4 regions of the Streptomyces hypolithicus genome follow, and region 3 is predicted to be linked to each of the others. Evidence: riboswitches for the same ligand, from Rfam matches in the RefSeq annotation. Region 3 holds a riboswitch; each other region holds the start of a gene.
The links. A riboswitch is a leader RNA that binds a small molecule or an ion and turns the genes downstream of it on or off. The one in region 3 is predicted to bind cyclic di-AMP.
Positions count from the first base shown of each region.

Region 1: it holds a riboswitch for cyclic di-AMP, as region 3 does, so the genes downstream of both, ACU6WZ_RS03760 (LysM peptidoglycan-binding domain-containing protein) here and ACU6WZ_RS04855 (M23 family metallopeptidase) in region 3, are expected to answer to the same signal.
Region 2: it holds a riboswitch for cyclic di-AMP, as region 3 does, so the genes downstream of both, ACU6WZ_RS10400 (C40 family peptidase) here and ACU6WZ_RS04855 (M23 family metallopeptidase) in region 3, are expected to answer to the same signal.
Region 4: it holds a riboswitch for cyclic di-AMP, as region 3 does, so the genes downstream of both, ACU6WZ_RS01295 (M23 family metallopeptidase) here and ACU6WZ_RS04855 (M23 family metallopeptidase) in region 3, are expected to answer to the same signal.

Region 1 is NZ_CM128811.1:770,517-777,729, reverse strand. Features, by position in the region: gene ACU6WZ_RS03780 (ISAzo13 family transposase) at 1-1,656, shown strand, start outside; gene ACU6WZ_RS03775 (LacI family DNA-binding transcriptional regulator) at 1,716-2,201, shown strand; partial or broken gene ACU6WZ_RS03770 (sugar ABC transporter permease) at 2,346-2,531, opposite strand; gene ACU6WZ_RS03765 (glycosyl hydrolase 53 family protein) at 2,610-2,936, shown strand; cyclic di-AMP (ydaO/yuaA leader) riboswitch at 3,274-3,436, shown strand; gene ACU6WZ_RS03760 (LysM peptidoglycan-binding domain-containing protein) at 3,439-4,209, shown strand; gene ACU6WZ_RS03755 (DUF6807 family protein) at 4,203-4,646, opposite strand; gene ACU6WZ_RS03750 (methylmalonyl-CoA mutase family protein) at 4,838-6,694, shown strand; gene scpA (methylmalonyl-CoA mutase) at 6,694-7,213, shown strand, end outside.
Region 2 is NZ_CM128811.1:2,253,759-2,260,971, reverse strand. Features, by position in the region: gene ACU6WZ_RS10420 (LuxR C-terminal-related transcriptional regulator) at 1-201, shown strand, start outside; gene ACU6WZ_RS10415 (hypothetical protein) at 334-486, opposite strand; gene ACU6WZ_RS10410 (C40 family peptidase) at 556-1,656, opposite strand; gene ACU6WZ_RS10405 (hypothetical protein) at 1,985-2,107, shown strand; gene ACU6WZ_RS10400 (C40 family peptidase) at 2,116-3,351, opposite strand; cyclic di-AMP (ydaO/yuaA leader) riboswitch at 3,359-3,520, opposite strand; gene pcrA (DNA helicase PcrA) at 3,856-6,312, shown strand; gene ACU6WZ_RS10390 (M23 family metallopeptidase) at 6,354-7,213, opposite strand, start outside.
Region 3 is NZ_CM128811.1:1,045,313-1,052,525, reverse strand. Features, by position in the region: gene ACU6WZ_RS04870 (DNA gyrase/topoisomerase IV subunit A) at 1-755, opposite strand, end outside; gene ACU6WZ_RS04865 (M16 family metallopeptidase) at 1,029-2,414, shown strand; gene ACU6WZ_RS04860 (M16 family metallopeptidase) at 2,435-3,817, shown strand; cyclic di-AMP (ydaO/yuaA leader) riboswitch at 4,047-4,217, shown strand; gene ACU6WZ_RS04855 (M23 family metallopeptidase) at 4,231-5,088, shown strand; gene ACU6WZ_RS04850 (GntR family transcriptional regulator) at 5,285-5,974, shown strand; gene ACU6WZ_RS04845 (HPr family phosphocarrier protein) at 6,162-6,443, opposite strand; gene ACU6WZ_RS04840 (bifunctional acetate--CoA ligase family protein/GNAT family N-acetyltransferase) at 6,593-7,213, shown strand, end outside.
Region 4 is NZ_CM128811.1:247,261-254,473, forward strand. Features, by position in the region: gene ACU6WZ_RS01275 (Glu/Leu/Phe/Val dehydrogenase dimerization domain-containing protein) at 1-487, shown strand, start outside; gene ACU6WZ_RS01280 (TetR/AcrR family transcriptional regulator) at 587-1,216, shown strand; gene ACU6WZ_RS01285 (carbohydrate kinase family protein) at 1,315-2,229, shown strand; gene ACU6WZ_RS01290 (SGNH/GDSL hydrolase family protein) at 2,314-3,105, opposite strand; gene ACU6WZ_RS01295 (M23 family metallopeptidase) at 3,299-4,273, opposite strand; cyclic di-AMP (ydaO/yuaA leader) riboswitch at 4,278-4,446, opposite strand; gene ACU6WZ_RS01300 (tyrosine-protein phosphatase) at 4,862-5,683, shown strand; gene ACU6WZ_RS01305 (aspartate aminotransferase family protein) at 5,785-7,213, opposite strand, start outside.

The DNA.
Region 1 (7,213 bases), 270 kb from region 3:
GGCCTGGCGGCGAAGTTCCAGGCATTGTTGCCGCATCTGGACGAGCGCCAGCGCCGGTTAGCCATGGGAGCGGAGGCTCGGTCGCTGGGGCATGGCGGGATCAGAAAGGTGGCCCGGGCGGCCGGGGTGCGTGAGGGCACCGTCTCCCGCGGGGTCGCTGAACTGGAGGCCGGTGCGGCCCCGTTGGGCCGGACCCGCCGGGAGGGCGGAGGCCGCAAGCGCGCGGTGGATCTCAACCCTGGGCTGCGGCCCGCACTGCTGGCCCTCGTCGAGCCGGACATGCGGGGTGATCCGATGTCGCCGCTGCGCTGGACGACGAAGTCGACCCGTCATCTGGCCGGCGAGCTGACGGGGCAGGGGCACCGCATCTCGGCGGAGACCGTGGCCGACCTGCTGCGTGAGGAAGGATTCAGCCTGCAGGGCAACGCCAAGACGGTTGAGGGCAGGCAACACCCGGACCGCGACGGCCAGTTCCGCTATATCAGCGAGCGGGCCAAGGACTACCAGGCCGCGGGGGACCCGGTGGTCAGCGTCGATACCAAAAAGAAGGAGGTGGTCGGCAACTACAAGAATGCGGGCGTCGAGTGGCACCGCGAGGGCGACCCGGTCCGGGTGCGGACGCACGACTTCCCGGACCCGGAGCTGGGCAAGGCCGTCCCGTACGGGATCTATGACCTGACTGCGAACACCGGATGGGTCAGCGTGGGCACCGACCATGACACCGCCGCGTTCGCCGTGGAGTCGGTCCGCCGCTGGTGGAACGGCCAGGGACGCGACGACTATCCCCACTCCCGGCGGCTGTTGATCACTGCGGACGCGGGCGGCTCGAACGGCTACCGCACCCGCGCCTGGAAGGCCGAACTGGCCGCCCTGTCCCTGGAGACCGGCCTGGAGATCACCGTCTGTCACTTTCCGCCAGGTACTTCAAAATGGAACAAAATTGAGCACCGGCTGTTCTCCCACATCACCATGAACTGGCGCGGCAGGCCGCTGACCAGCCATGAAGTCATCGTGAACAGCATCGCCGCGACCACCACTCGCACCGGACTCAAGGTCCACGCCGAACTCGACACCTCCGCCTACGAGACCGGAGTCCGGATCGGCGACCGGCAGATGGACGCCTTGCCGCTGCACCGCCACGAGTGGCACGGCGACTGGAACTACACCCTCCGTCCCGAGGCGTTCGCCCAGGTCAATGACGCACCGGACCCCTTCGACCAGCCCAGCCCCGACCTCGCCTGGCTCTGCCACCCCGCCCTGACCGGAATGCCGGCCCAGGAATGGGACACGCTCATCACCACGATGACCACGCTCCACGAGGACCAGCGCGAGAAGAACCTGGATAAACGGCGCGGTCACCGCCCACGGCTCCAGGCCCCCGGCACCGGCCGGCGCCCCATGCTCACCCTCGCCGACCGGCTCCTGGCCACCGTCCTCCACCAGCGGCTCGGCCTGCCCCAAGTCGCCGTCGCCACCCTCTTCGGCGTCTGCCCCGAGACGATCAACAGGCGCATCCGCGACATCCGCCAGCTCCTGAAGACGATGGAGCACACCATCACGGCGGCCAGCTGCCAACTCGCCACACTGGCACACCTCTACGACCACGCGAGCGCGGTCGGCATCGCCCTCCCGCCGGAGATCAAGACGGCGAGTTAATGATCCGCAGGCCCTGAGTGGGAGCGGGACGCGCAGAACCGGAATCGCGTCAGCCAGTGATGGCGGACGTGGCCCGGGTCGCCGGAGTGTCCCACCAGACGGTGTCGCGCGTGCTCAACGGCGCCCCGCACGTCCGTCCGGGCACCCGTGACCGGGTGCTCGCCGCGATCCGGGAACTCGACTACCGCCCCAACGTCGCTGCCCGCGCCCTGGTCACCCGCCGTTCCCAGACCCTCGGTGTGGTCAGTTTCGGCAGTGCCCTGTACGGCCCCGCCTCCATGCTGGACGGCATAGAGCAGGCGGCGCGCAGCGCGGGCTACTTCGTGAGCGTGGCGAGCCTGCGCTCCCTGGACAGCCGCTCCATCCAGGAGGCCGTGGACCGGCTCAGGGACCAGGGCGTCGAAGGCGTTGTCGTGATCGCGCCGCACACCCCGGCGGTGCGGGCCGTCGCCAAGCTGTCGACGGCCGTTCCCGTGGTCGCCGTAGGCGCAGGCAGCGAATCCCGGGTGCCCACCGTGGCGGTCTGGCTGTCTGCGCTCACATGATCCTCGCTTCGGGAGGGGCTCCGACGCGGACTCCGTCCTCCCATTCAACGCCGACACCGCCGTCCGCGCATCAGCGGGCCGCTGGGTGAAGGAATTAGCCACCCGTACGTCGCGCGGCCCGCCGTACTCAGCGCAGTGCCGGGGTCAGGAGCCGACCTTGCGCTTGTTGTAGACGTCGAAGCCGACCGGCGCGAGCAGCACCAGGCCCTTGATGACCTGCTGGAAGTCGGTGCCGATGCCGACCAGCGACATGCCGTTGTTCAGCACACCGAGCACCAGCCCGCCGATGATCGCGCCCAGTACGGTCCCGACGCCGCCGGAGGCCCGCGCTGGCCGGGCTGGTCTTCGCCGCCCGGCTCAACGCGGGCACACCGCAGGGCGGTTCGACAACGCGGTGCAGCAGGGCGTCTGGCACGGGCCGCTGTCCGGCCTCAGGCCAACCTCGACGACGCGTCCGCCCGGTACGGCAAGCCGGTCCTGGTCGCTGAGACGGCGTGCGCGCACACCCTCGTGAACGACGGCGACCTGGAGAACAACGTCGCCAGGGCCGATCAGCTGATGTCCCGCTATCCGGCCACGCCGGCGGGTCAGGCCGCCAACCCGCGTGACGTTACGCCGAGCAGTCCGCCGCCGCACCACACGACCCGGCCCACGGGGGCCGGTGAAGGGGCTGCGCAACGGTGCCCGGCGTGCCCCGCACGCCCCGGCGCGCCCGCGAGCCTGGACTGCGCCTGACCGGACCATGACTTCATCCTGCTATTTCCGATATGGGCGATTTTCCGTACGCGTGACGCACCGCCACGCCCTGCCCCCTTCGGGGAGCAAAAAGGACAAATCAATTGGCCGGTTCCGGTGACATGGGTCACGCGGGCCGAGCTGTGTGCGGCGTCACGGACCGGTACGGAACCCTTGTGCCGGAAGCGAGTTGAGTGGCCTGTAGATCAATTGCGAGGCCATTCTTCGGGGGCTTTCCTGTTGCGCGGATTACATTTCCGAATTCGAGGCTTGTTCGCCGCGGCCTTTCTCGCTTAACGTCACCGTCAATCCGGTCGGACCGCCTAATCCTGCCACCGTCCGGAATCCCCCGACACTCACGCACGGCAGGAACGGGAGACCCAGTTAAGTCGCCGGTCCGGTATCCGGAACGGCTTGGGGTGAAGTCGCACGCTGCGTGCGACCGGACATCTCCAGTCCGAACCCGACAGCTCATCTCGTAGGCGACGGAGAGGAATTCGTCATGCCCTCAAAGGGTAAGCACCATCGTTCCAGGTTCAGCCCGCTGGCCCGCGGCCTCGTCGCCGTGAGCGCCGGCAGCGCCGTGCTCGCGCTGCCGATCCTCGGCTCGGCCACCGCCCAGGCGGCCGAGCCCGCCGCCGCGCAGAAGGCCGCCGCCACCTACTCGGTGGTCGCGGGCGACTCGCTGTCGAAGATCGCTGAGAAGCGTTCGCTGACCGGCGGCTGGAAGCAGCTGTACAAGGACAACCGCAAGGTCGTCGGCGACGACCCGGCGCTGATCCACCCCGGTCTCAAGCTGACCATCGGCGCCAAGGCCCCGGCGAAGGCTCCGGCCAAGCCGAAGGCCAAGGCTCCCGCCAAGGCGGCGACCCCGGCGAAGGCCGACGCGGACCGCGCGTCGACGTCCGCCCGCGCCGACCGCTCCGAGCGCCCCCAGCAGGCCGCGACGTACACCAACGACCTCGACGGCTGGATCAAGGAATCACTGGCCATCATGGCCGAGCGTGGTATCCCCGGTACATACGAGGGAATTCACCGCAACATCATCCGTGAATCCGGCGGCAATCCCCTTGCCATCAACAACTGGGACGTCAACGCCGCAGCCGGAACGCCTTCCAAGGGCCTCCTTCAGGTGATCAAGCCGACGTTTGACGCCTACTGGGTTCCCGGCACTTCCAAGGACAGTTACGACCCGGTCGCCAACATCACGGCCGCGTGCAATTACGCCGCTGACCGGTACGGCTCGATCGACAATGTGAACGGCCCCTACTGATATTCCGTCAGGTGCCTTGACCGGCTGAGGAACGACTCGATCCGGTCGTATTCGGGCTCGCCGTCGGCGACCACCACCCGGTAGTGACAGGAGAAGCTGTCGCCGGGCGGCAGGGCGAACTCCTCGTGGAACGCCCAGGAGACGGCGACGGTGGGAGTGGGCTCGGAGCGTACGAACCAGTGGGACGACGGGTGCATGGTGCCGTCGTCCCACTGGGCGTTCCGCTGGGCATTCGGCTGGGAGTTCCGCCACGGGGCGTGCTGGGCTTCGGCGAAGACGAGGGTGCTCGGCGCCTCGACGAGAACACGCCGACGGGATCGCTCCTGATCGTCGGCGGCTTCGCGGTGACGGCCGCCTCCGCCTGGTTCGCGACACCACTGGCGGTCCCCGTCCTCGGCGCCGTCATGGCATTCGCCGTCGCCGTCGAGACCCGGCACGCGGATGCCCGCAGGACGCGCCCTGATCCAGACCGGCCGTCTCAGCTCTGCGCCTGCTCCAGCCAGCGCGTCACCATGCGGACGTCGCGGGCGACCGCCACACCCGAGGCGCCGTGCGCCCCCGGCAGAGAGGGCAAGGTCACAGCCGTAGACCCTGCTGCTCATCCGTTCCGCTGTCCTAACATCCGAGCATGACGGTTCTCCCCGATGACGGGCTTTCGCTCGCCGCTGAGTTTCCGGACGCCTCCCACGACCAGTGGCAGCGCCTCGTCGAGGGCGTACTGCGCAAGTCGGGCAAGGACGTTACGGGCCCGGCGGCCGAGGAGGCGCTGGCGACGGCGCTCGACGACGGGCTCGTCGCCCGTCCCCTCTACACGGCACCCACCGACGTCCCCGACACCGGATACCCGGGTTTCGCCCCCTACGTCCGCGGGGGCAGGCCCGTGGGCGGCTGGGACGTGCGGCAGCGGCACACGTCGGCCCAGGCAGGACCCGCCAACGAGGCCGTGCTCGCGGACCTCGAAAACGGTGTGACGTCGCTGTGGCTGTCCATGGACGGGGCCGGCGACGGCCTGCCCGTGACCGGCCTCGCGCAGGTCCTCGACGGGGTCTATCTCGACCTGGCGCCCGTCATCCTCGACGCGGGCGGCGAAACCGCCGCCGCCGCGGCCGTGTTGCTGCGGCAGTACGAGCAGCGGGGCGTCGCCCGTGACGCGGCGCGTGGCAACCTCGGCGCGGACCCCCTGGGGCTCGCCGCCCGCACCGGCGAGGCCATGAACCCCGGCTACGCGGCCGACGCCGCGGAGCTGGCGCGGCGCTGCCACGAGCAGTACCCGGGGCTGCGGGCGCTGACCGTCGACGCGCTGGCGTACCACGAGGCCGGGGCGTCCGCCGCCCAGGAGCTGGGCATCTCGCTCGCGACCGGTGCGGCGTACCTGCGACTGCTCACCGGCGCCGGACTGCCGGCCGAAGCGGCCCTGCGGCAGCTGGAGTTCCGGTACGCCGCCACCGCCGACCAGTTCCTGACCGTCGCCACCCTCCGGGCGGCCCGCCGCCTGTGGGCCAGGGTCGCCGAAGTATGCGGGGCCGCTGATGCTGGCGCGCAGCGCCAGCACGCCGTGACCTCGCCGGTGATGATGACCCGCCGCGACCCGTACGTGAACATGCTCCGCGCCACCGTCGCCTGCCTTGGCGCGGGTGTCGGCGGCGCCGACGCCGTCACCGTGCTGCCCTTCGACCACGAGCTGGGCCTGCCCGACGCCTTCGCCCGCCGCATCGCGCGCAACACCTCCACGATCCTGCTGGACGAGTCGCACCTGGGCCGCGTCGCCGACCCGGCCGGCGGCTCCTGGTACGTCGAGCGGCTCACCGACGAACTCGCCCACGCGGCCTGGGCGTTCTTCCAGGAGCTGGAACGGGCGGGCGGCCAGGAGACGGCGCTGTCCACCGGCCTCGTCGGCGAGCGCATCGCCGCCACCTGGGCGCAGCGCAAGAAGAAGCTCGCCAAACGCCGCGAACCGATCACCGGCGTCAGCGAGTTCCCGAACCTGGCCGAGAAGCCCGTCGTACGTCAGCCCGCGCCCGCCGGCCCGTCCGGCGGCCTGCCCCGGGTGCGCCGCGACGAGGCGTACGAGGAGCTGCGCGCACGCTCCGACGCGCACCTGGCCGCCACCGGCGCCCGGCCGCGCGTCTTCATCGCCGCGCTCGGCCCGGCGTCCGCGCACACCGCCCGGGTGGCCTTCGCCGGCAACCTCTTCCAGGCCGGCGGCGTCGAGCCGGTCCACGACCCGGTGTCGGTGGACGCCGCCACGGCCGCCGAGGCGTTCCGGCGCAGCGGCGCCGAGGTGGCCTGCCTCTGCTCCAGCGACGCGCAGTACGCACAGGAGGCCGAGCAGGTCGCCGCCGCCCTCAGGTCGGCAGGCGCGAGGCAGGTGCTCATCGCGGGCCGGCCCGGCGGCCACACCGGAATCGACGACCACATCTTCGCGGGCTGCGACGCGGTGAGCGTCCTGACCTCCGTACTCGATCGCATGGGAGCACCGGCGTAATGCAGATTCCCGACTTCTCCCAGGTGCCTCTGGGCTCCGTCGCGCCCGCCACGGCCACCGAGGAACAGTGGCGCGCCGCCGTGAAGGAGTCCACCGGCAGCAGCGCCGAAGACCTGCTGTGGGAGACGCCCGAGGGCATCGCCGTCAAGCCGCTCTACACCGACGACGACGTGGCGGGGCTCGACTTCCTCTCGACGTACCCGGGCGTCGCGCCGTATCTGCGCGGCCCCTACCCGACGATGTACGTCAACCAGCCGTGGACCATCCGTCAGTACGCCGGTTTCTCCACCGCCGAGGAGTCCAACGCCTTCTACCGCCGCAACCTCACCGCGGGTCAGAAGGGCCTCTCGGTCGCCTTCGACCTGCCCACGCACCGCGGCTACGACAGCGACCACCCGCGGGTGACCGGTGATGTCGGCATGGCGGGCGTCGCCATCGACTCCATCTACGACATGCGTCAGCTCTTCGACGGCATCCCGCTGGACAAGATGTCCGTGTCGATGACGATGAACGGCGCCG
Region 2 (7,213 bases), 1.2 Mb from region 3:
GAGGACTTGGACCGGCTGACGCAGCGGGAGCGGGAGGTGCTGCGGCTGATCGCGCGGGGGTACGCGTACAAGGAGATCGCGAAGCAGCTCTTCATCTCGGTGAAGACGGTCGAGTCCCATGTCTCGGCGGTCTTGCGCAAGCTCCAGCTCTCCAACCGCCACGAGCTGACGCGGTGGGCGACGGCGCGGCGGTTGGTCTGACGGACGTCAAGCGCCCTGGGGAGAGCGGCTGTTCCAGGTCACCGATCCCAACGGCGTGATCATTACGGCGTGATCATTCAGCTCGTCGACCGGGTGGTCCCCGCCGACGGCGAGTGACCCGGAACAGGGAGTTCAGTGCCTGCGGCCACCCCGCAGACGGCTCAGCAGCTGCTTCGCCTGGCTGCGCCTTCTCGGGTCGGACGCGGCCTGGCGTCCCTGCGCGATCGTCCGGCGCCCCTGCGGGCTGCGTGCGTACTGCTTGATCCGGTTGATGATGCCCGGCATGTCGGTCCTCCGTCACGGTTCACGGTGCTTACGAGTGTTGTGTACGTCGCATACCCCGCCCGGCCGTGCCTACGCAGGCCGTGTCGCCCCCGCGAACGGCATCTGGTCGATCGGCGCCACCCGCACGGGGGCGCCGGGGCGGGGGGCGTGGATCATCTGGCCGTCGCCGATGTAGAGGCCGACGTGGCTGATGCCGGAGTAGAAGAAGAGCAGGTCGCCGGGTGCGAGGTCGGCGCGTGAGACCCGCCGGCCCGCGTTGATCTGCGTGTACGTCGTACGGGGCAGGGAGACGCCCGCCGCCTTCCAGGCCGCCTGGGTGAGCCCGGAGCAGTCGAAGGCGGAGGGGCCGGTCGCGCCCCAGACGTAGGGCTTGCCGATGGCGCCGTACGCGAAGGAAACCGCCTGCGCGGCGCGGGCGTTGGGGGCCGGGGCGTCGCCCATGCGTGGGGCGTGGCCAATGCTCGGGGCGTCGCCCATGGGCGGTGCGTCGCGGTTCGCTCGGTCGGCCCGGGGGGCAGTGGCGCCGCCGTGGCCGTCCTGGTCGGCGTACTGGGCCCGCTCCCGCGCGGTGAGGCGGGACAGCAGGGTCTGCGCCTCACCGATCTTGTCCTGGATGCGCGCCTTGTGCGTACGTAACTCCCGCTGCTGGGCTTTCAGCCGCGCCAGGTGGCCGTCCCCTTCGGCGCGCAGTTGCGCGATCTCGCCGAGCTCGCGCCGGATGCCGGTCACGGCGGCCGCCTGCCGGTCGCCGGCCCGGTCGGCGATCGCGGCACGTTCCAGGTACTGGTCCGGGTCCGAGGACAGCGCGACCTGCACGGCGGGGTCGACGGCGCCGGTGCGGTACTGGGCCGCGGCGAGTGAGCCCAGCGCGTTGCGGGCGCTGTTGAGGCGGTCGGTCCGGCGCGCGGCTTCGTCGCGCAGGGCGTCCAGCGACTCGCTCGTGCGCCCGGACTTTTCCTTCACGCCGTTGTACTTCTCGGTGGCGACCTCGGCGTCGTGGTAGAGCCGGTCGACCTTCGCCTTCACCTGGGCGGTCGTCAGCGCGGGTTCCGCGTGCGCGCCGCCGTCGAACGCCGTGGCGCTCGCGGCTCCGGCGAGCGCGAGGGTGGCGGCGGTGCGGCCGGTGCCGCCGCCCAGCATGCGCTGCTTGGGCCTTCGGTGCGTGGCCACGAGGGCGTCCACGTCCTTCCGTCCTGTACGTCGGCCGCGTCGCAGTCCGGCGGCGGACCGCACGGGGGGCGGCCCGCCGCCGGATTCCCGGCGGTGGCGGCCGACTGCTGCTCCGGGGAGGGGCGGCGGTGGGGAGTCGGTCACCTGGGGGAGGACGCTAAACCTGCGCGTCACGGGGCCGAGTGGGAATGACCGACAGTGGCAGAAATAGGTGCTTCTGTGATCGCCGATGAGAGGCGAAGCCGCGCCGGAATGCAGCATTCCGCTCTTCCGTGACCGATGCGGCGGAGCAACCGGAACCACCGGAACCAGACGGGCAGAGCCTGCTATGGCCGGGCTGGCCGGGCTGGCCGGGCTGGCCGGGCTGGCCGGGCTGGGACGGGCTTCGGGTCGAGCGCCGAAGCCGCCCGCCACGGCGGTGCGTGAGCGGGCGGCCGCACAGGTCGCGTAGCGCGGGCGCTACGCGGGGCGGACGCTACCGTAGATCGGCATGTAGTAGATCGACTCCTCGCGGACGTTCGCGCCGGGCTTCGGCGCGTGGATCATCTTGCCGCCGCCGATGTATATGCCGACGTGGCTGATGTCGTCGTAGAAGAAGACCAGGTCACCCGGCTTGAGGTCGTCGGTCGGGACGCGGCTGCCGACCTTCACCTGGTCCCAGGTGGTGCGCGGGAGACTGACGCCGGCGGCCTTCCAGGCGCCCTGGGTCAGGCCGGAGCAGTCGTACGAGCTGGGCCCCGCCGCGCCCCAGACGTACGGCTTGCCGATCTGTGCGCGGGCGAAGGCGAGCACCTTCTCGGCCTTGGCGGAGTATGCGTCACCGGAGCCGAGGCCGGCGCCGGAGCCGGAGCCCGGGTCCGGGGTGGTGGCGGGGGGCTTTCCGGTTCCGGGGGTGGTGCCCGGGGCGGAGGGGGTCGGTTCGTCTTGCCGGGCCTCTTCCTCCCGCTGTTGCTCCTGCTCCTGCTGCGTGCGCTGCCGCTCGGCTTCCGCCTCGGCTTCCGCCTTCGCCTTGGCTTCGGCCTTCCGCTTGGCCTCCGCCTCCCGCTCCTTCTCCAGCGCCGCCAGCCGTGCCTTCTCCTCGGCGGTCAGCCGGGACAGCAGCCCACGCGCCTCGCCGAGCTTGCGCTGGACATCCTGCTTGGACGCCTTGAGGGAGGACTGCGACTCGGTCAGCTTCTCCAGGCCGCGCGTCGCCTCGGCCCGCTTCTTCGACGCCTCGGCCTGCCGCGTCTCGAAGTCGCGGACGTCCGTCTGCTGACGCTCGGTCATCCGATCCATCAGCCGGTTCTGGTCGAAGTACGCCTGCGGGCTGTCCGCGAGCAGCAGCGCGGCGGTCGGGGTGACCGACCCCGACCGGTACTGCGCCGCCGCGTAGTTGCCGAGCTTGCGCCGGGCCTCGTTCAGCCTCTCGGTGCGCTGCGCGACCGCGTCGAGCAGTCCCTCCACCGACTTCCGCTGCTGCTCGGTGGCTTCCTTCGCCTGGTTGTACTTCTGGGTGGCGGTGCCGGCCTGGCGGTAGAGGTCGTCGACCTTCTTCTGTACTTCCTCGACGGTCGGCTTGGGTGCGGCGGGCGCGGCCGGTGCCGCGCCGGCGCTCTGGGCGAGCAGGCCGACGGACGCGAGCGCCGCGGTCGTGACCCCGAGGGCGGGAGCGGTGGTGCGTACCCGGGTACGCGGCTTGCGATGCGAGGCCAAGGCCGGCATCTCCTTCCGTGGACCGCCTACCGGGTTAGCTGTCGGGTTCGGGCGGAACGGAAGGTGCCCTACGGTCCTTGGGACAGCGGACCGATTCACCCCAGGTGGTGCGCGTGGGTCCCCGGTTCCGAACTGCCCGTGGGCAGGCCGGATTCGGCGTGGGCCGCCCGGTCCGGCGCCGTTCGCCGGTTGGGGTACGAGCCGCCCGAGTGGGAACGCTAGCCAACTCCGTTGGCCGCTGGGAAGCCTGATGGCCGATATGCCCGATACATTTTCGTGACCTTTGCCGAAGAGGTTTACCGCTTCACTAATGCGACCTGCCGGGCGGCCGAACGGCCTCCCGCCGAGAGGTGCGAAGTGGCCAAGGTCACAGGTGGGGGTGAGGGGCGGGCCGGCGCGGAAGCGGCGTACTGGGTCCGCGTGGCGGCCGGGCGCCCGTACGACCGCGGGAAGACGGCAATCCGGGGCCGGCCTGTCGGTGGTCCCGCCTAAGCTTGGTAGACGATGAGCAGCCTCTTTGACGACAGCTTCCTGACCGATCTCCAGCCCGCCGAGGCAGCGGCCCCGCCGCCCCCCGAGGACCACGCCCCGGAGGAGGTTCCGCACGACCTCTTCGGCGGTGTCTTCGACGGCCCCCCGCCGCCCAGGGACGCGTACTACCGGGACGGCGCCCCGCGTCCCGCCGTGGACGCCGCCGCGCTGCTCGACGGGCTCAACGCCGAACAGCGCCAGGCCGTCGTGCACTCGGGCTCGCCTCTGCTCATCGTGGCCGGCGCGGGCTCCGGCAAGACCAGGGTGCTGACCCACCGGATCGCGTACCTGCTGGCCAAGCGGGGGGTGCACCCCGGCCAGATCCTCGCGATCACCTTCACCAACAAGGCCGCCGGCGAGATGAAGGAGCGCGTCGAGGAACTCGTCGGACCGCGTGCGGCCGCCATGTGGGTCTCCACCTTCCACAGTGCGTGCGTGCGGATCCTGCGCCGCGAGTCGAAGAAGCTCGGCTTCACGTCGTCGTTCTCGATCTACGACGCCGCCGACTCCAAGCGTCTGATGGCGCTCGTCTGCCGTGACCTGGACCTCGACCCGAAGCGCTTCCCGCCGAAGGCGTTCAGCGCCAAGGTCTCGAACCTGAAGAACGAGCTGATAGACGAAGAGACCTTCGCCGGCCAGGCGGCCGACGGCTTCGAGAAAACCCTGGCCCAGGCGTACGGGCTGTACCAGGCGCGGCTGCGCGAGGCCAACGCCCTGGACTTCGACGACATCATCATGACCACGGTGCACCTGCTCCAGGCGTTCCCGGATGTCGCCGAGCACTACCGGATGCGTTTTCGCCACGTCATGGTCGACGAGTACCAGGACACCAACCACGCTCAGTACACACTCGTGCGCGAACTGGTGGGGCCCTCGGGTGAGGACCGGGCGCCGGGCGAGCTGTGCGTCGTGGGTGACGCGGACCAGTCGATCTACGCGTTCCGCGGTGCCACCATCCGCAACATCCTCCAGTTCGAGGAGGACTACCCGCAAGCAAAGACGATCATGCTGGAGCAGAACTACCGCTCCACCCAGACCATCCTCACCGCGGCCAACGCCGTCATCGAGCGCAACGAGAACCGCCGCCCGAAGAACCTCTGGACGGACGCCGGGACCGGCGCGCAGATCACCGGTTATGTCGCGGACACCGAGCACGACGAGGCGCAGTTCGTCGCCGAGGAGATCGACCGGCTCACCGACGCCGGTAACGCCAAGGCCGGCAACGTCGCGATCTTCTACCGTACGAACGCCCAGTCCCGTGTCTTCGAAGAGATCTTCATCCGCGTCGGCCTGCCCTACAAGGTCGTCGGCGGTGTGCGCTTCTACGAGCGCAAGGAGGTCAGGGATGTGCTCGCGTACCTGCGCGTCCTGGCGAACCCCGAGGACACCGTCCCGCTGCGCCGCATTCTGAACGTACCGAAGAGGGGCATCGGTGACCGCGCGGAGGCGATGATCGACGCGCTGTCGATGCGCGAGAAGATCAGTTTCCCGCAGGCGCTGCGGCGCGTGGACGAGGCGTACGGCATGGCGGCCCGCTCAGCGAACGCCGTGAAGCGTTTCAACACGCTCATGGAGGAGCTGCGTACGATCGTCGAGTCGGGCGCCGGACCGGCCACGGTGCTGGAGGCGGTCATGGAGCGGACCGGTTATCTCGCCGAGCTGCAGGCCTCGACCGATCCGCAGGACGAGACGCGCGTCGAGAACCTTCAGGAGCTGGCGTCCGTGGCCCTGGAGTTCGAGCAGGACCGGCAGGAGACCGAGCCGGGAACGCTGGCCGAGTTCCTGGAGAAGGTGGCGCTGGTCGCCGACTCGGATCAGATTCCCGACGACGACGACGAGGGCGGGTCGGGGGTCATCACGCTGATGACGCTGCACACCGCCAAGGGGCTCGAGTTTCCCGTGGTGTTCCTGACCGGGATGGAGGACGGCGTCTTCCCGCACATGCGCGCGCTCGGCCAGACCAAGGAGCTGGAGGAGGAGCGCCGGCTCGCGTACGTCGGCATCACGCGCGCCCGCGAGCGGCTGTATCTGACGCGGGCGACGATGCGCAGCGCGTGGGGGCAGCCTTCGTACAACCCGCCGTCGCGGTTCCTGGAGGAGATCCCGGAGACGCATCTGACCTGGAAGCGCAAAGGTGCGCAGGCCCCGGCGGGGCCGGTGTCGGGTGTTGCTTCGTCGTTGTCGGCCTCGCTCTCGTCGTCGCGGTCCCGGAACGGGGGCGGCGGCGCCTCCGGGTTCGCGACGCGGCGGACGTCGGACAAGCCGGTGATCGCACTGACGGTGGGGGACCGGGTCACGCACGACCAGTTCGGGCTCGGCACCGTGATGACGGTGACCGGGACGGGGGCGGACGCGCAGGCGACGATCGACTTCGGCGACGAGCGGCCGAAGAAGCTGCTGCTGAGGTACGCGCCGGTCCAGAAACTCTAGACGGGGGCGGCGCGGCGCGGGGCTGCTCGGGTCGGGCCGGGTTACGTCGGGTTGAGGCCCTGATTGCGCAGCCACTGCAGGGGGTCGATCGCCGACCCGCCACCGGGGCGCACCTCGAAGTGGAGGTGCGGGCCGGTGGAGTTGCCCGAGTTTCCGGCGTACGCGATGACGTCGCCGGCCTGGACGGGGCCCGAACGAATCTTGATGCTGCTGAGGTGGCAGTACCAGGTCTCGGTGCCGTCCGCGGCCGTCACTATGGCCATGTTTCCGTAGGCGCTGTTGTACTGCGTGCGGACGGTGCCGTCGGTCGCGGCCATCACCGGTGTGCCGTACGAGACGGGGAAGTCGATGCCGGAGTGCACGGACATCCAGTTGACGCCGGCCTGCCCGTAGTAGGCGCTGAGGCCGCGCTGTTCGACCGGCACGGCGAACTTGGGGCGGGCGGCCTCCTTGCGGGCGGCCTCCTCGGCCTTGCGCTTCTTCTCCGCCGCCTGGCGGGCCTGGAGGTCGATGCGCTCCTGGGTGCGGCTGGCGCGGTCCGCGAAGTCGTCGGCGTCCTCGGTGAGGTTCGCGAGCTGGGTGTCCAGCTTGTTGTTGACGGCCACGGCCTTGATGGAGCCGGTGTCGGCGGCCGACGCCGTGGTGGTGGTGTCCTTCTTCTCCTCGGGGGGGGCTCCGCCGCCGGTGACCGAGGCGGCGGCGATACCGGCGACGCCCATCACGCAGGCGGAGGGGACGGCCACGGTGAGGAGGGCCGAGCGCTTGGCGGGGGTGCGGCGCCGGCCACCGCGACCTGCGGCGCCGCGTCGGGCGACGGGGACGGCCACCGGCGACGTGGCTGTCGCGGCTGCGGCCGTGGCAATGGCGGTGGGGGTGGGGGTGAGATCGGGTTCCGGAGCCA
Region 3 (7,213 bases):
AAGGTGCCGCGGCCGTTCTCGTACGCGTCCTTGATGCCGGCCAGTCCGACGATCCGGCCGCCGGTCGGCAGGTCGGGCCCGGGTACGAAACGCATCAGCGTCTCCAGGTCCGCGCCGGGGTGCTTGATCAGGTGGCGGGCGGCGGCGACGACCTCGCCCAGGTTGTGCGGCGGCATGTTCGTGGCCATGCCGACGGCGATCCCGGACGCGCCGTTGACGAGCAGATTCGGGTACGCCGCCGGAAGCGCGACCGGCTCCCGTTCCTGGCCGTCGTAGTTCGGTGAGAAGTCGACCGTGTCCTCGTCGATCGACTCGGTCATCAGCGACGTGGCGTCGGCCATCCGGCATTCCGTGTACCGCATGGCGGCCGGCGGATCGTCGTTGCCCAGCGAGCCGAAGTTGCCGTGCCCGTCGACCAGCGGCAGCCGCATCGAGAAGGGCTGTGCCATGCGCACCAGGGCGTCGTAGATCGACGCGTCGCCGTGCGGGTGGAGCTTGCCCATCACCTCACCGACGACCCGGGCGCACTTCACATAGCCGCGGTCGGGGCGCAGCCCCATCTCGTTCATCTGGTACACGATGCGGCGGTGCACCGGCTTCATGCCGTCGCGGGCGTCGGGCAGCGCTCGCGAGTAGATCACCGAGTACGCGTACTCGAGGAAGGAGCCCTGCATTTCGTCGACGACGTCGACATCGAGGATCTTCTCCTCGAACGCATCGTCCGGCGGCGGGGTCTTCGTGCTGCGGCGGGCCATCGCGGCTGCGGCTCCTTCGGCATTCTGTGGGGCGAGTCTGAGGGGTCTGGGGTGCGGTCTGGGGTGCGGTCTGTGGGGTGAGTGGGTGGGGCGGGATCCGGGTGTGACGCCGACCATTGTGGACCGGGCCACTGACAACGCCGACCTCGACCCGTCCGTAGCGCCCGCCTCGGGCGTTCCCCGAGGGCGTACACCGGCCGGGAACTTCGCCAGGTGTCAGTGCGCTTGCATACAGTGGCAGGACTTCTCCACATCGCGATCGAAGGGACGTACATGCCCATGGGTCACACGGCCACAGCGCAGGCCGGTTCCGGCGGCCTGACAGCGACAGAGCACCGGCTGGCCAACGGCCTGCGCGTGGTGCTCTCCGAGGACCACCTGACCCCGGTCGCCGCGGTCTGCCTCTGGTACGACGTCGGTTCGCGCCACGAGGTCAAGGGCCGTACCGGCCTTGCTCACCTTTTCGAGCACCTGATGTTCCAGGGCTCAGGACAGGTCAAGGGCAACGGCCACTTCGAGCTGGTGCAGGGTGCGGGCGGTTCGCTCAACGGCACGACCAGCTTCGAGCGCACCAACTACTTCGAGACGATGCCCACCCACCAGGTGGAGCTGGCCCTGTGGCTGGAAGCCGACCGGATGGGCTCGCTGCTCTCCGCGCTCGACGAAGAGTCCATGGAGAACCAGCGCGACGTCGTCAAGAACGAGCGCCGCCAGCGGTACGACAACGTGCCGTACGGCACGGCGTTCGAGAAGCTGACCGCCCTCTCCTACCCCGAGGGCCACCCGTACCACCACACGCCGATCGGCTCGATGGCCGACCTGGATGCCGCGACCCTCGAAGACGCCCGCGCCTTCTTCCGTACGTACTACGCGCCGAACAACGCGGTGCTCTCGGTCGTCGGCGACATCGACTCCGAGCAGACGCTCGCCTGGATCGAGAAGTACTTCGGCTCCATCCCCTCCCACGACGGCAAGCAGCCGCCGCGCGACGGCTCCCTGCCGGACATCATCGGCGCGGAGCTGCGCGAGGAGATCCGCGAAGAGGTCCCGGCCCGCGCGCTGATGGCCGCCTACCGGCTGCCGCACGACGGCACCCGCGAGGCCGACGCCGCCGACCTGGCGCTCACCGTCCTCGGCGGCGGCGAGTCGTCCCGGCTGCACAACCGCCTGGTCCGCCGCGACCGGTCGGCCGTCGCCGCCGGCTTCGGCCTGCTGCGCCTGGCGGGCGCGCCCTCGCTCGGCTGGCTGGACGTCAAGACCTCCGCCGGCGTGGAGGTGCCCGACATCGAGCGCGCCGTCGACGAGGAGCTGGCCCGCTTCGCCGCCGAAGGCCCCACGCCCGAGGAGATGGAGCGCGCGCAGGCCCAGTTGGAGCGCGAGTGGCTCGACCGGCTCGGCACGGTCGCGGGCCGCGCCGACGAACTCTGCCGGTACGCCGTCCTGTTCGGCGACCCGCAGCTGGCCCTGACCGCCGTCCAGCGGGTCCTCGACATCACGGCCGACGAGGTCCAGGCGGCCGCGAAGGCCCGGCTCCGCCCCGACAACAGGGCGGTCCTGGTGTACGAGCCCACGCCCGCCGATGCCGAAGAGGCCGGCGCCGACGACGACACCGTAGCGGCCGCCGCCCAGGCCGGCCCGCAGGAAGGGGCGGACAAGTGACCGACACCGCAGCCGTGAGCATGACGTTCCACCCGCAGCCGCAGGCCGGCACCCCGACGCCGTGGGCCTTCCCGGCCCCCGAGCGCGGCTCGCTGCCCAACGGCCTGACCGTGCTGCGCTGTCACCGCCCCGGCCAGCAGGTGGTGGCCGTCGAGATCTTCCTCGCCGCGCCCCTGGAGGCCGAGCCCGAAGGCCTCGACGGCGTCGCCACCATCATGTCGCGGGCCTTCTCCGAGGGCACCGACAAGCACTCCGCCGAGGAGTTCGCCGCTGAACTGGAGCGCTGCGGCGCCACCCTCGACGCGTACGCCGACCATCCGGGCGTGCGGGTCTCCCTGGAGGTCCCCGTCTCCCGGCTGCCCAAGGCGCTCGGGCTGCTCGCCGACGCCCTGCGCGCCCCCGCCTTCGCCGACGGCGAGGTCGACCGGCTGGTGCACAACCGCCTCGACGAGATCCCGCACGAGACGGCCAACCCGTCCCGGCGGGCTGCCAAGCAGCTCTCCAAGGAGCTCTTCCCGGCCACCTCGCGCATGTCGCGGCCGCGCCAGGGCACCGAGGAGACGGTGGCTCGTATCGACTCCGCGGCCGTGAAGGGCTTCTACGCGGCGCACGTGCGCCCCGCGACCGCCACCGCCGTGGTCGTCGGCGACCTTGAGGGCACCGACCTGGACGCCGTCCTGGCCGACACCCTGGGTGCCTGGAAGGGCGACACGGCCGAGGCGCGTCCCGTACCTCCCGTGACGGCCGACGACTCTGGCCGTGTGGTCATCGTGGACCGTCCCGGCGCGGTGCAGACGCAGCTGCTCATCGGCCGGGTCGGCCCGGACCGGCACGACCGTGTCTGGCCGGCCCAGGTGCTCGGCACGTACTGCCTGGGCGGCACGCTCACCTCCCGCCTGGACCGGGTCCTGCGCGAGGAGAAGGGCTATACCTACGGCGTGCGCGCCTTCGGCCAGGTGCTGCGCTCCACCTCCCCTTCCTCCCCAGAGGGGGCGGCAGGCGCCGCGATGCTCGCGATCAGCGGCTCGGTCGACACCGAGTCGACCGGACCGGCCCTCGAAGACCTGTGGACGGTTCTGCGCACTCTGGCAGCCGGCGGCCTCACGGACGCCGAGCGCGATGTCGCCGTGCAGAACCTGGTGGGGGTGGCGCCGCTCAAGTACGAGACGGCTGCCGCCGTCGCCGGCACGCTCGCCGACCAGGTCGAGCAGCACCTGCCCGACGACTTCCAGGCCCAGCTGTACGCCCGCCTCGCCGACACGGGCACCGTGGAGGCCACCGCGGCGGTCGTCAGCGCCTTCCCCGAGGACCACCTGGTCGCGGTCCTCGTCGGGGACGCGTCGCAGATCGAGGAGCCCGTCAGGGCGCTCGGTATCGGCGACGTGACGGTGGTCACCGGCTGACTGGCCGACCGGCCGGTCAGGCTGCACACATCCCGCAAAGCGGGAGAAAGGAGGACCCCGGGGCCCATCGGGTCGCCGGGGTCCTTCCCGTATGTCCCCTTTGTTGTGGAGGCTGCCCGTCTGACCTGTGGGGTGCGTTACAAAGCCTCGTGTCTATTTGGTGATTGAAAGATGATCCGTTTAGCGTCTGTCCGGCTGTCCGTCAGCAGTGAGCCGTATCCGCGGCACCGGGCAGCCATCGCCGAGTCCCCGTCAGGCGCGAGCCTGGGGAGCCGGGGACCCGTGCAGTCCCTGGGGTGAATCGGACGTCCTGCGTGCGTACGTACTACGCAGGGGGTCCGTAGGAGACCTTCCTGCTCCGAACCCGTCAGCTAACCCGGTAGGCGAGAAGGAAGGAAAGGATCAGCCACTTCATGGCGTTCACCCGTGCCACCGGGAAGCACCGTCGTCCCAGCCGCCTGACGCGCACGAGCGCGAACATCGCGGGTGTCGCGGCCCTCACCACGACCGGCGTCATCGGCGGCCTCGCCGCGCCTGCTCTCGCCACCCCCACCGACGTCAGCGCCGAGGCGGCGCACTCGGTCGAGGACACCGGACTGACCCAGGCCATCGTCATCGGCGACTCCCTCGCCGACCAGATAGGCGCCCAGGCCGCGGCCCAGCAGCAGGCCGCCGACAAGGCGGAGGCCGAGCGCAAGGCCGAGGCGAAGCGCAAGGTGGAAGCGAAGCGCAAGGTGGAAGCGAAGCGCAAGGCCGAGGCGAAGGCCGCTGCGCAGGCGAAGAAGGAGCGCGAGGAGCGCGAGGAGCGCGAGGAGCGTGCCGCGGATGAGCGCGCGGCCCGCGCCGCCGAGCGCGAGCGCCTGGGCGGCTACACCCTCCCGGTGGCCGGCTCGGCGGTGACCACCGGCTACAAGTCCGGCGGCTCGCTCTGGTCATCCGGCAGCCACTCCGGCGTCGACTTCCGCGCCGCCTCGGGGAGTTCCGTCGTCTCCGTGGGCGCGGGCACCGTCGTCGAGGCCGGCTGGGGAGGGGCGTACGGCAACAACGTCGTCATCAAGATGAACGACGGCACCTACACGCAGTACGGCCACCTGTCGTCCATCGGTGTCTCCGTCGGCCAGGCCGTCACCAGTGGCCAGCAGATTGGCCTCTCGGGCTCGACCGGCAACTCCACCGGACCGCATCTGCACTTCGAGGCCCGCACCTCCGCCGAGTACGGCTCCGACCTGGACCCCACGGCCTACCTGCGCGGCCACGGCGTGAACGTCTGACGCATCGGCAGCACCTCTGCCACGAAGGCCCCGGCTCTCCTCTCTCCGGATGTGGATCGAGCCGGGGTCTTTCGGCGTGTCCGGAAGCCGACCGGGAATTCCCGCACGCCGTCGGAATTTCGGCACCCTTGCAATAGAGTCACCGCACAGGCTTCGATCGACCGCGTTTCGCGGGGATCAGTGCGGAGGTTCGGTCATGCGTATTCCCGCGCAATCGGTGTGCACGGCGATCCGTGACGACATCGTCTCCGGTGTCTTCGAGCGCGGAAGCAGGCTCACCGAGGAACTGCTGGCGCGTCGGTACGGTGTCTCGCGCGTCCCCGTGCGCGAGGCCCTGCGCACGCTGGAGTCCGAGGGGTTCGTCACCACCCGCCGACACGCGGGCGCCTGCGTGGCCGAGCCGACCGAGCGGGAGGCAGCCGACCTGCTGGAGATCCGTGCGCTGCTGGAGCCGCTGGGCGCGGCCCGCGCCGCCCAGCGCCGTACCGAGGCACACCTCAAGGTGCTCCGCGGCCTGGTCAGGCTCGGTCAGGACCGGGCCCGCCGGGGCGAGGGCGAGGACCTGCGGTCCCTCGGCGGCTGGTTCCACGAGACGCTGGCCCAGGCGTCCGGCAGCCCGGGCCTCACGACGCTGCTCACCCAGCTCAGGCACAAGATCGCCTGGATGTACGCCGTGGAACAGCCGGCCCGCCCGGCCAAGTCCTGGGCCGAACACGGTGCGATCGTCGATGCCGTGGCGCGCGGTGACGCCGAGCGGGCCCGGTCGCTGACGGCGCTGCACGTCGAACGGGCTGTGGTGGCACACCGGTTGCGCGGGTCCGGCCGGCAGCGCGCTCAGGTGAGGACTTCGCAACATCCCGTAAACACCATGGGTGGCCTTTATTAACAGCCGGGCCGTATACAAAGAAGGTGAATCGGCGGGGCTGCTTCTTGCTGCCAGAATTCCGCCACCAGAATTCCGCTGCCCGCATTCTGCCGCCCGAATGTCGGCCTCATCAACAAATAACCGCGGCGCCCGATTTCTTTCGGGCGCCGCGGTTCTTCGCGAGTACGGGAAGGTGTCGCCGGAGTCGTCAGACGGTCTCGGGAAGCTCGTCGAGCCCCTCGGAGACCAGCTTCGCCAGACGGTCGAGGGCGGCGTCGGAGCCGGCTTCCTCGGAGGCGAGCACGATCTCTTCGCCACCCTGCGCGCCCAGGCTGAGCACCGCGAGCATGGAAGCGGCGTTCACCGGCTTGCTGTCGGCCTTGGCGATCGTCACCGGGACGCCAGAGGCGGTCGCCGCGCGAACGAAGATGGAGGCGGGCCGGGCGTGCAGGCCCTCGGCCCAGCCGACGGTGACACGGCGCTCAACCATGGTGTTGCCCTTCATATGCTTACGGTTGTCTAGACCATTCTCTCATGTCGTCACGGCAGCCCCGACCCTGCCTCCCGCGCCCGGGGCGCCCACCGGCCATCCTCAGCCTGCCCCGCCCGCACCGCGCCCGCGACCCGTAGGCTTCCGTCATGCAGCCCCCGATGGAGCAGGCAGCGGTCGATGGGCACGGGAACCACGCGTACCCGGCTCACTGGGAAGCAGACGTCGTGCTGCGCGACGGGGGCACGGCGCGGATCCGCCCCATCACCGTCGACGACGCGCAGCGCCTGATCAGCTTCTACGAGCAGGTGTCGGACGAGTCGAAGTACTACCGCTTCTTCGCGCCGTACCCCCGCCTCTCCGACAGGGACGTGCGCCGGTTCACCCACCACGACTACGTGGACCGGGTGGGCCTCGCGGCGACGGTCGGCGGGGAGTTCATCGCCACCGTCCGCTTCGACCGGATCAACGCGGACGGGCGCCCCGCGTCCGGACCGGGCGCCGACCTCGCCGAGGTCGCCTTCCTCGTCCAGGACGCCCACCAGGGCCGTGGCGTGGCCTCCGCCCTCCTCGAACACATCGGGGCGGTCGCCCGCGAGCGCGGGATCCGGCGCTTCGTGGCGGAGGTGCTGCCCGCCAACAACAAAATGATCAAGGTGTTCACGGACGCCGGCTACACCCAGAAGCGCAGCTTCGAGGACGGCGTGGTCCACCTCGAATTCGACCTGGAACCGACCGACCGCTCCGTCGCCGTGCAGCGCGCCCGTGAG
Region 4 (7,213 bases), 800 kb from region 3:
CGAAGCGCTGCTCGCCGCCCGTGACGCGTACGGCGCGGTGGACCGGGCCGTACTGCGCTCCGACGACCAGGAACTGGCGGGCGACGCCTGGCTGTCCGCGGAGGCGGAGGTATTGGTTCCGGCGGCCGTGTCGTACGCCGTCGACGCGGCCAACCAGCGGCGGATCAAGGCCCGCTGGGTCGTCGAGGCGGCGAACATGCCGGTGCTGCCCGAGGCCGAGGCGCTGCTGGCGGAACGAGGGGTGAGCGTGCTGCCGGACGTCGTCGTGAACTCGGGTACGAACGCCTGGTGGTGGTGGACGCTGTTCGGGGACATCGGCCCCGACCCGGACGAGGCGTTCGCGTACACGCGGAGCTCGATGCGCACCCTCGTCGGCCAGATGCTGGCGCGGGCCGAGGCGGACGGCACGACGCCGCGCGCCGCCGCCCACGCGATCGTCGACGACCGGCTCCCGGTCATGGCGGAACGGTTCGGCTGGTACCGGTGACGCGTACCGGATCGGGGCCCACCGGATCGGGGCCCGCCGGATCGGTCGTGGCTGCGCAGTAGGGGCAGGTGGGACGCCCCCGTGTGTAGGGTTTGCCGGGTGGCGAGAGTGCGGTTGAGCGTGGAGGAACGGCGCGAGGAACTGCTGCGTGCCGCGGTCGGACAGATCGAGGCGCGGGGAGTGAGCGCCCTGCGCATCGCCGATGTCGCTTCTGCCCTCGGCGTGAGCAACGCGCTGGTGCTGTACCACTTCTCGACCAAGGAGAAGCTCGTCGGCGCCGCTTTCGTGTACGCCGCGGCCGGCGACCTCGCGCAGCTGCGCAAACTGCTCGGCCGGCGCACCAGCGCCGTACGCAGACTCCGGGCCGCGATCCGCTGGTACGCACCGGCCGGGCAGGCCAAGGGATGGAGGCTCTGGATCGAGGGCTGGGCGGCGTCCTTGCGTGAGCCGGTGCTCCGCGAAGTGGCCCGCGACCTCGACCGGCAGTGGAAGGCGGCGCTGACCGAGGCCATCAGGGAGGGCGCGGACGCCGGTGAGTTCCGGTGCGAGGACCCGGCGTCGGCGGCCTGGCGGCTGACTGCGCTGCTGGACGGGCTCGCCGTCCAGATGATGTCGTACGCGGGAACCCCGGTAGCTCTGACCCGGGGCACCATGCTGGAATGGGCCGAGGACGCGCTCGCCCGCGAATTGGGCATCGATCGCGCGGCGCTGGCGGCGGCCGCCCGCTGACAAGCTGACCAGGGGTGTCACACCACCTGTCCCGTTGATCTCAGTCCCTTTGATCCGGGAGCAGTTCATACTGGGCCGCGGAGCCGGAAGGGGTTGCGATGTCGGAACAGCAGTCTGTGCACGCGGTGTATGACGTCCTGGTCGTCGGCGGCAGTGGGGTGGACACCGTCGTCCGCGTCGATTCGCTGCCCGTACCGCTCGCGGATTCGCTTGGCGTGCCACCCATCCGGGAGTGGCCGGGGCACACCGGCGGCAATGTCGCGCTGGGCTGCCGGGCGTTGGGGCTTGAGGTCAAATTCATCGACTTCATCGGGGATGACTGGATCGGCGGGCAGGTCAGGGAGCGGCTGGCCAAGGGTGGAGTCGATTTCGAGCCGCTGATCTCACCGGCGGGGACCCGGCGCGCGGTCAATCTCGTGGACAGCTCGACGGGCCGCCGGATGTCGTTCTACGACGCCCGCGACCCGGGCGGCCTGCGGATGCCGCGGGACTTCTACCTTCCGCATCTGCGGCGTGCCGGTCATGTCCACCTGTGCATAGTGGACTTCGCGCGTCATCTCCTCGACGACATCGAGGAGCTGGGTGTTCCGGTCTCGACGGACCTGCACGACTGGGACGGACTGGCCGACCACCACAGGGAGTTCGCGCTCCGCTGCGATCTGGTGTTCCTCAGCGCTGCCGGCGCCGGGGAGCGGATCGCCGCCGTGATGCGGGAAATCCTGCGGGAGGGACGGGCCGAGGCCGTGGTGGCCACGGCGGGCGCGGGCGGCTCGTACCTGCTGACGCGGGACGGCAGCCGCACCCCACGGCCGGTTCCCGCGACGGTGCCGCCCGGCCCGGTGGTGGACTCCAACGGCGCCGGGGACGCCTATGTCAGCGGATTCCTGTACGGGCGGCTGGCCGGCCAGGGCCTTGAGGAGTGCGCCCGGCTGGGCGCACGCGCCGGAGCCCACGCCTGCACCACGGAGGGAAACACGGCCCTGATCGGCGCGGGCGACCTCCTGTCCCCGTAGGGCGCCGGCCTCACGTCTGGCACAGGGGGGCGCACGCCCCTGGCCGAGACTGAACGTCAAGGCCACCACGCCCTGCTCAGCGCCTCAGAGCGGCAGCAGGTCCGGGCGCTTCGCCGCCACGTGATCCCCCGAGCTCTCCCGGCGCAGCCGCCGCCCGATCCACGGCACCAGGTGTTCGCGCGCCCACTGGATGTTGTCTCTGCGCGCCTCCAGCGAGTTGCGCGGCACCTGCGGCGGCCACACCTGGTCGGGGTCGGCGGGGACGTCCAGGCCCAGCACTTGGCCGGCCCGCAGCGCGACCCGGGTGTGGCCCTCGGGCGAGAGGTGCAGGCGGTCGCCGTCCCAGGCGCGTCTGTCCTGGACCGACTTGAGGGACCACAGGTCGAGCACCGGGCAGTCATAGCGGTCGGCGACCGCGCGCACATGCGCCGTGTACGTCGCGATCTTGCCGCGCAGATGGCGCAGCACGGGAACGTCCCGAGTGTCGAAGCCCGTGGTCACCATGACGGTGCCGACGGCCTCGGTGAGCTCAGCGACCGCTGTCTCGAAGCGCTCGGCTACGTCGTCGGGGTCACTGCCTGGCCGGATGATGTCGTTCCCGCCGGCGCAGAAGCTCACCAGATCGGGGGCGAGCTGCCGCGCCCGCGGGACCTGCTCCGCCACGATCTGGTCGAGGAGGCGGCCGCGGACCGCGAGGTTGGCGTAGCGGAAGGTGTGCTCGGGGACGCGGTCGTCGAGGAGTACGGCCAACCGGTCCGCCCAGCCGATGAACGTACCGCCGGGCCCGGGGTCGCCGACGCCTTCGGTGAAGCTGTCACCGATCGCCGCGTACGACCCGATGGCGCCTGCTCTGAATGATCGCGAATCGTCTGCCACGTCGGCACATCCTTCACCGGCGGACGTGACCTACGCCACCGTAGGGAGGGGGTGACGCAGCGTGAGATACGACACGGGTCAGGTTCGGCCAACCCGGAATACGCCTTTGAACGCACGTAGGCCCCTTTCCTGCCGCCTGGGGGTGAGCGGCAGAGAAGGGGCGTACGGGCATGGAGCCGTCGCGGGGCGAGCGTCAGATGGAGACGCCGTTGCCGCGCAGGTAGGCCAGCGGGTCGACGTCCGAGCCGTAGCTCGGGCCGGTCCGGATCTCGAAGTGCAGGTGCGGGCCGGTGGAGTTGCCGGTGCTGCCGGAGAGGCCTATCTGGGTGCCGCCTCCGACGCTCTGGCCGGAGGAGACGGACAGCGAGGAGAGGTGGGCGTACTGCGAGTAGCGGCCGTCGTCGTGCTTGATGACGACCTCGTTGCCGTACGAGCCGCTCCAGCCGGCGGAGACGACGGTGCCGGTGGCCACGGCCTTGACCGGGGTGCCACTGGAGGCGGTGAAGTCGACGCCCGTGTGGTAGCCGCTGGACCAGCTGCCGCCGGAGGCGCGGTACGGCGTGGAGACGCCCGCGTCGACCGGAGCGGTGAAGCCGGATCCGTTGCTCTGGCCGGAAGCGGCCGCGTTGGAGGCGCTGTTGGCGGCGGGCGCCTTGGCCTCGTCCTTGGCCGGCGCGGGCGCGGAGTCCTTGGCCGAGGACTTCGAGGGCTGCGACGGCTGCGACGACTTCTCGGACTTCGACGGCTGGGCGGGCTTCGCGGGCGCCTGCGGCGCGGAGCCGGACGCCTTCGCGCCGATGGTCAGCTTCATGCCGGGCAGGATCAGCTCGGGGTTGCCGCCGACGACCACACGGTTGTCCTTGTAGAGCTTGTGCCAGCCGCCACGCACGTCCTGCTCTTCGGCGATCTTCGACAGATAGTCGCCGGAGACCACGGAGTAGGTCTTGGTGCCGGCCTTCTTCGCGGCGGCCTTCTCGGCGGCGGCCGCGGGGGCCGCCTTGCCGAAGGACGCGGCGGACGCGGAGGCCGGGGCGGCCTTCTCCGCGGCGTTCGCGCCGGTCACGGTCATGAACGGAAGTGCGAGAGCCGCTCCGCCCGTGCCTGCGGCGATAAATCCGCGGGTGATCGAGTTCGGCCTCTGGCGGCGGTGCTTACCCTTTGCGGGCATGGGGTATTCCTCTCCGGCGCCTACGAGGTGAGCTGTCGGGTTCGGGCTGGAGATGCCCGGCCGCGCTGATGCGCGGCTTCACCCCGAGCCGGTCCGGACCAAAAACTTCCGAATGCCGGCGTACTTACCTGGTTCCCCCGCTCCTGCCACACGTGAGTAGGTTCGGATTCCGGGCGGCGGCAGGATTAGGCGGTCCGCCCGGATTGACCGTGACCGTAAGCCGACCGGCCTTCCCCGTACAAGCGAGCTCATTCGCCCAGCCGTTGAGCGAGGGGAATTCGCGAGGGAATTGCCGTCACACTCCGTGGATTACGGATCTTCTCCCCCCGCCTGCGGAAAGGCATTTGTATCCGGATCTTCGCCACGCACGGTCACGAATGAGATCCTGCTCACCAGCGGCCCGCCCGCCCCTCCGTCACCTCCCTTGCACACAACGGGCGTTACGGTGATATGACCCGATTCGCCCCAACTGTCAGATACGCCTGAAGCGCCTGGCCAGCGGCGATGATCGCCACGGCCACGGTGTCGTATCGTCGAAACTCGCCGAAGTCGGCGAGCAGCGCCGACGGCAGACTCACAGGAGCCCACGTGTCACAGCAGGTGCCGCAGGTCCCGTCGGCAGCGCCCGAGCTTGCCGCAGTGCGCAACTTCCGTGATGTGGGCGGCCTGCCGACCGTGGACGGGCGCCGGGTGCGCTCCGGTGTCCTTTTCCGCAGCGGTCACCTCGCACACGCGACGGCGGCCGATGCGGCGTTTCTCGGCTCCCTCGGTCTTCATACGATCTTCGATTTCCGCAACGAGGCGGACCAGAAGCTGGAGGGCCCGGACATCGAGCTGCCGGGTGTGCGCAACGTGAACCTGCCGCTGACCGACCCTGCCGACGGCGCGGTGTTCTGGAAGATGGTCCGGGACGGGAACCTCGACGAGCTGCGCGAGATCCTGTCCGACGGCAAGGCCGCGGACCGGATGGCGCAGACGTACCGCGTGATCATCAAGGAGCGCACGGCCGAGCACAGCCAAGTGCTGCAGGCGCTCGCCGAGGACAGCGTGCCCGCCCTGATGCACTGCGCGGCGGGCAAGGACCGAGCGGGCCTGTCGATAGCGGTGGCCCTGCTGGCTGTCGGCGTCGAGCGTGACGCCATCGAGGCCGACTACCTCAAGTCGAACGACCCGAGCCGCCGCTACCGGGTGAGCCGCAGCGACAGCTCCCCGGCCGGAATGACTCCCGAGGTCATGGAGCTGCTGAGGCCGCTGTTCGACGCCCGCGCGGAGTACCTGAACGCCGCCTTCGAGACCGTCCAGGAGGTATGGGGCTCCACCACGCGGTACCTCGCGGAAGGACTGGGGCTCAGCGCCGAGACCCGCGAGCAGCTGCGGACCCGGCTGCTCGTCCCGAGCGACGAGAGCTGAGCGACGAGAGCTGAGCGACGAGAGCTGAGGGCCCGGCCGCGGGGGCCGGGCGGGCTGCCCCTACCTCGCCTGCTGGGCCGGGCCGCCCACCTCCGGCCCGCCTACCGGTTGGCGACCGCCTGCTTGACGAGCGTCCTGCCGAAGTCCCACATCAGTCCGCCGCCGCTGTGCGCGTCGTCCATCACGGCGGTGAAGGCGCGGACGAAGCGGTCCACCTCCTTCTCCCCCACGGTCAGCGGCGGAATCAGCTTGATGACTTCGAGGTGGTCGCCGGACACCTGGGTAAGGATGCGGTGCTTGTGCAGCAGCGGTGCGACGACCATCTGCGCGAAGAGCCCCTTGCGGGCGGCCTGGAGCATCGTCCAGCGGCTGCGCAGCTTCAGCGAGGCCGGCCGGCCGAACTCGATGCCGACCATGAGGCCCCGTCCGCGTACGTCGTGCAGCAGCTCGTAGCGCCCGACGAGCGCGGTCAGCCGCTCGCGCAGCAGGTCGCCGGTGCGCCGGGCGTTGGCGACGATCTCCTCGTTCTCCATCACCGACAGCACGGCGAGACCCGCCGCCATGGCCTGGGCGTTGGAACCGAAGCTGGCCGAGTGGACCAGCACGCGGTCCATCGAGGAGTAGACCTTCCGGAAGATCCAGTCCTTTCCGAGAGTCGCGCCGACCGGCACGTACCCGCCCGAAAGAGCCTTGGCGACGCACAGCAGATCGGGCTCCACGCCCTCCTCGTGCTGGTACGCGTAGAAGTCGCCGGTCCTGCCCAGCCCTGTCTGGACCTCGTCGGCGATCAGCAGGGCCCCGCGCCGGTGGAGGAGTTCCTGGGCGGCGCGCAGGAATCCGGGCGGGCAGGCACGTACGCCCTTGCCCTGGATCGGCTCGACGACCAGGCCCGCCACGTCGCCGCGCTCCAGCTCCCGCTCCAGCGCGGCGAGGTCTCCGAGGGCGATCGCGGTGTCGGGCAGCAGTGGGGCGAATCCGTCGCGGAAGCCGCTCTCGCCGTTGACGGAGAGCGAGCCGGCCGTCAGGCCGTGGAAGGCGTGGGCGCAGTAGAGGATTCTGGGGCGGCCGGTCGCGTACCTGGCGAACTTGAGCGCGGTCTCGACGGCCTCCGTGCCGCTGTTTCCGAAGAAGACCCGGTCCAGGTGCGGGCTGTGCGTGAGCAGCTTCTCGGCGAGCAGTCCGGGCAGCGGCTGGCAGTCGAAGCGCGTGAGGTCCGCGAGGGAGGCGTCCAGTACGTCGTGCAGTGCTCTGCGTACGACGGGATGGTGGCGGCCGAGGCCCATCACCCCGAAGCCGGCGAGCATGTCGAGGTAGTCGTTGCCCTCCGCGTCCCAGAAGTAGGCGCCCTCGGCCCGCTCGTAGACCTTGTCGAAGCCGATGGCGCGCAGCATGCGCGGCAGTTGGTGGTTGAGGTGCCTGGCGTGCAGTTCGTAGCCCTCCCCGCCGCGTTCGGCGAGGAGCGCCGCCAGGTCGAACTCCCCCGCCGGGCGGGGGCCGGGGCGGGGACGGGCTGCGGTCCCGTCCCCGCCC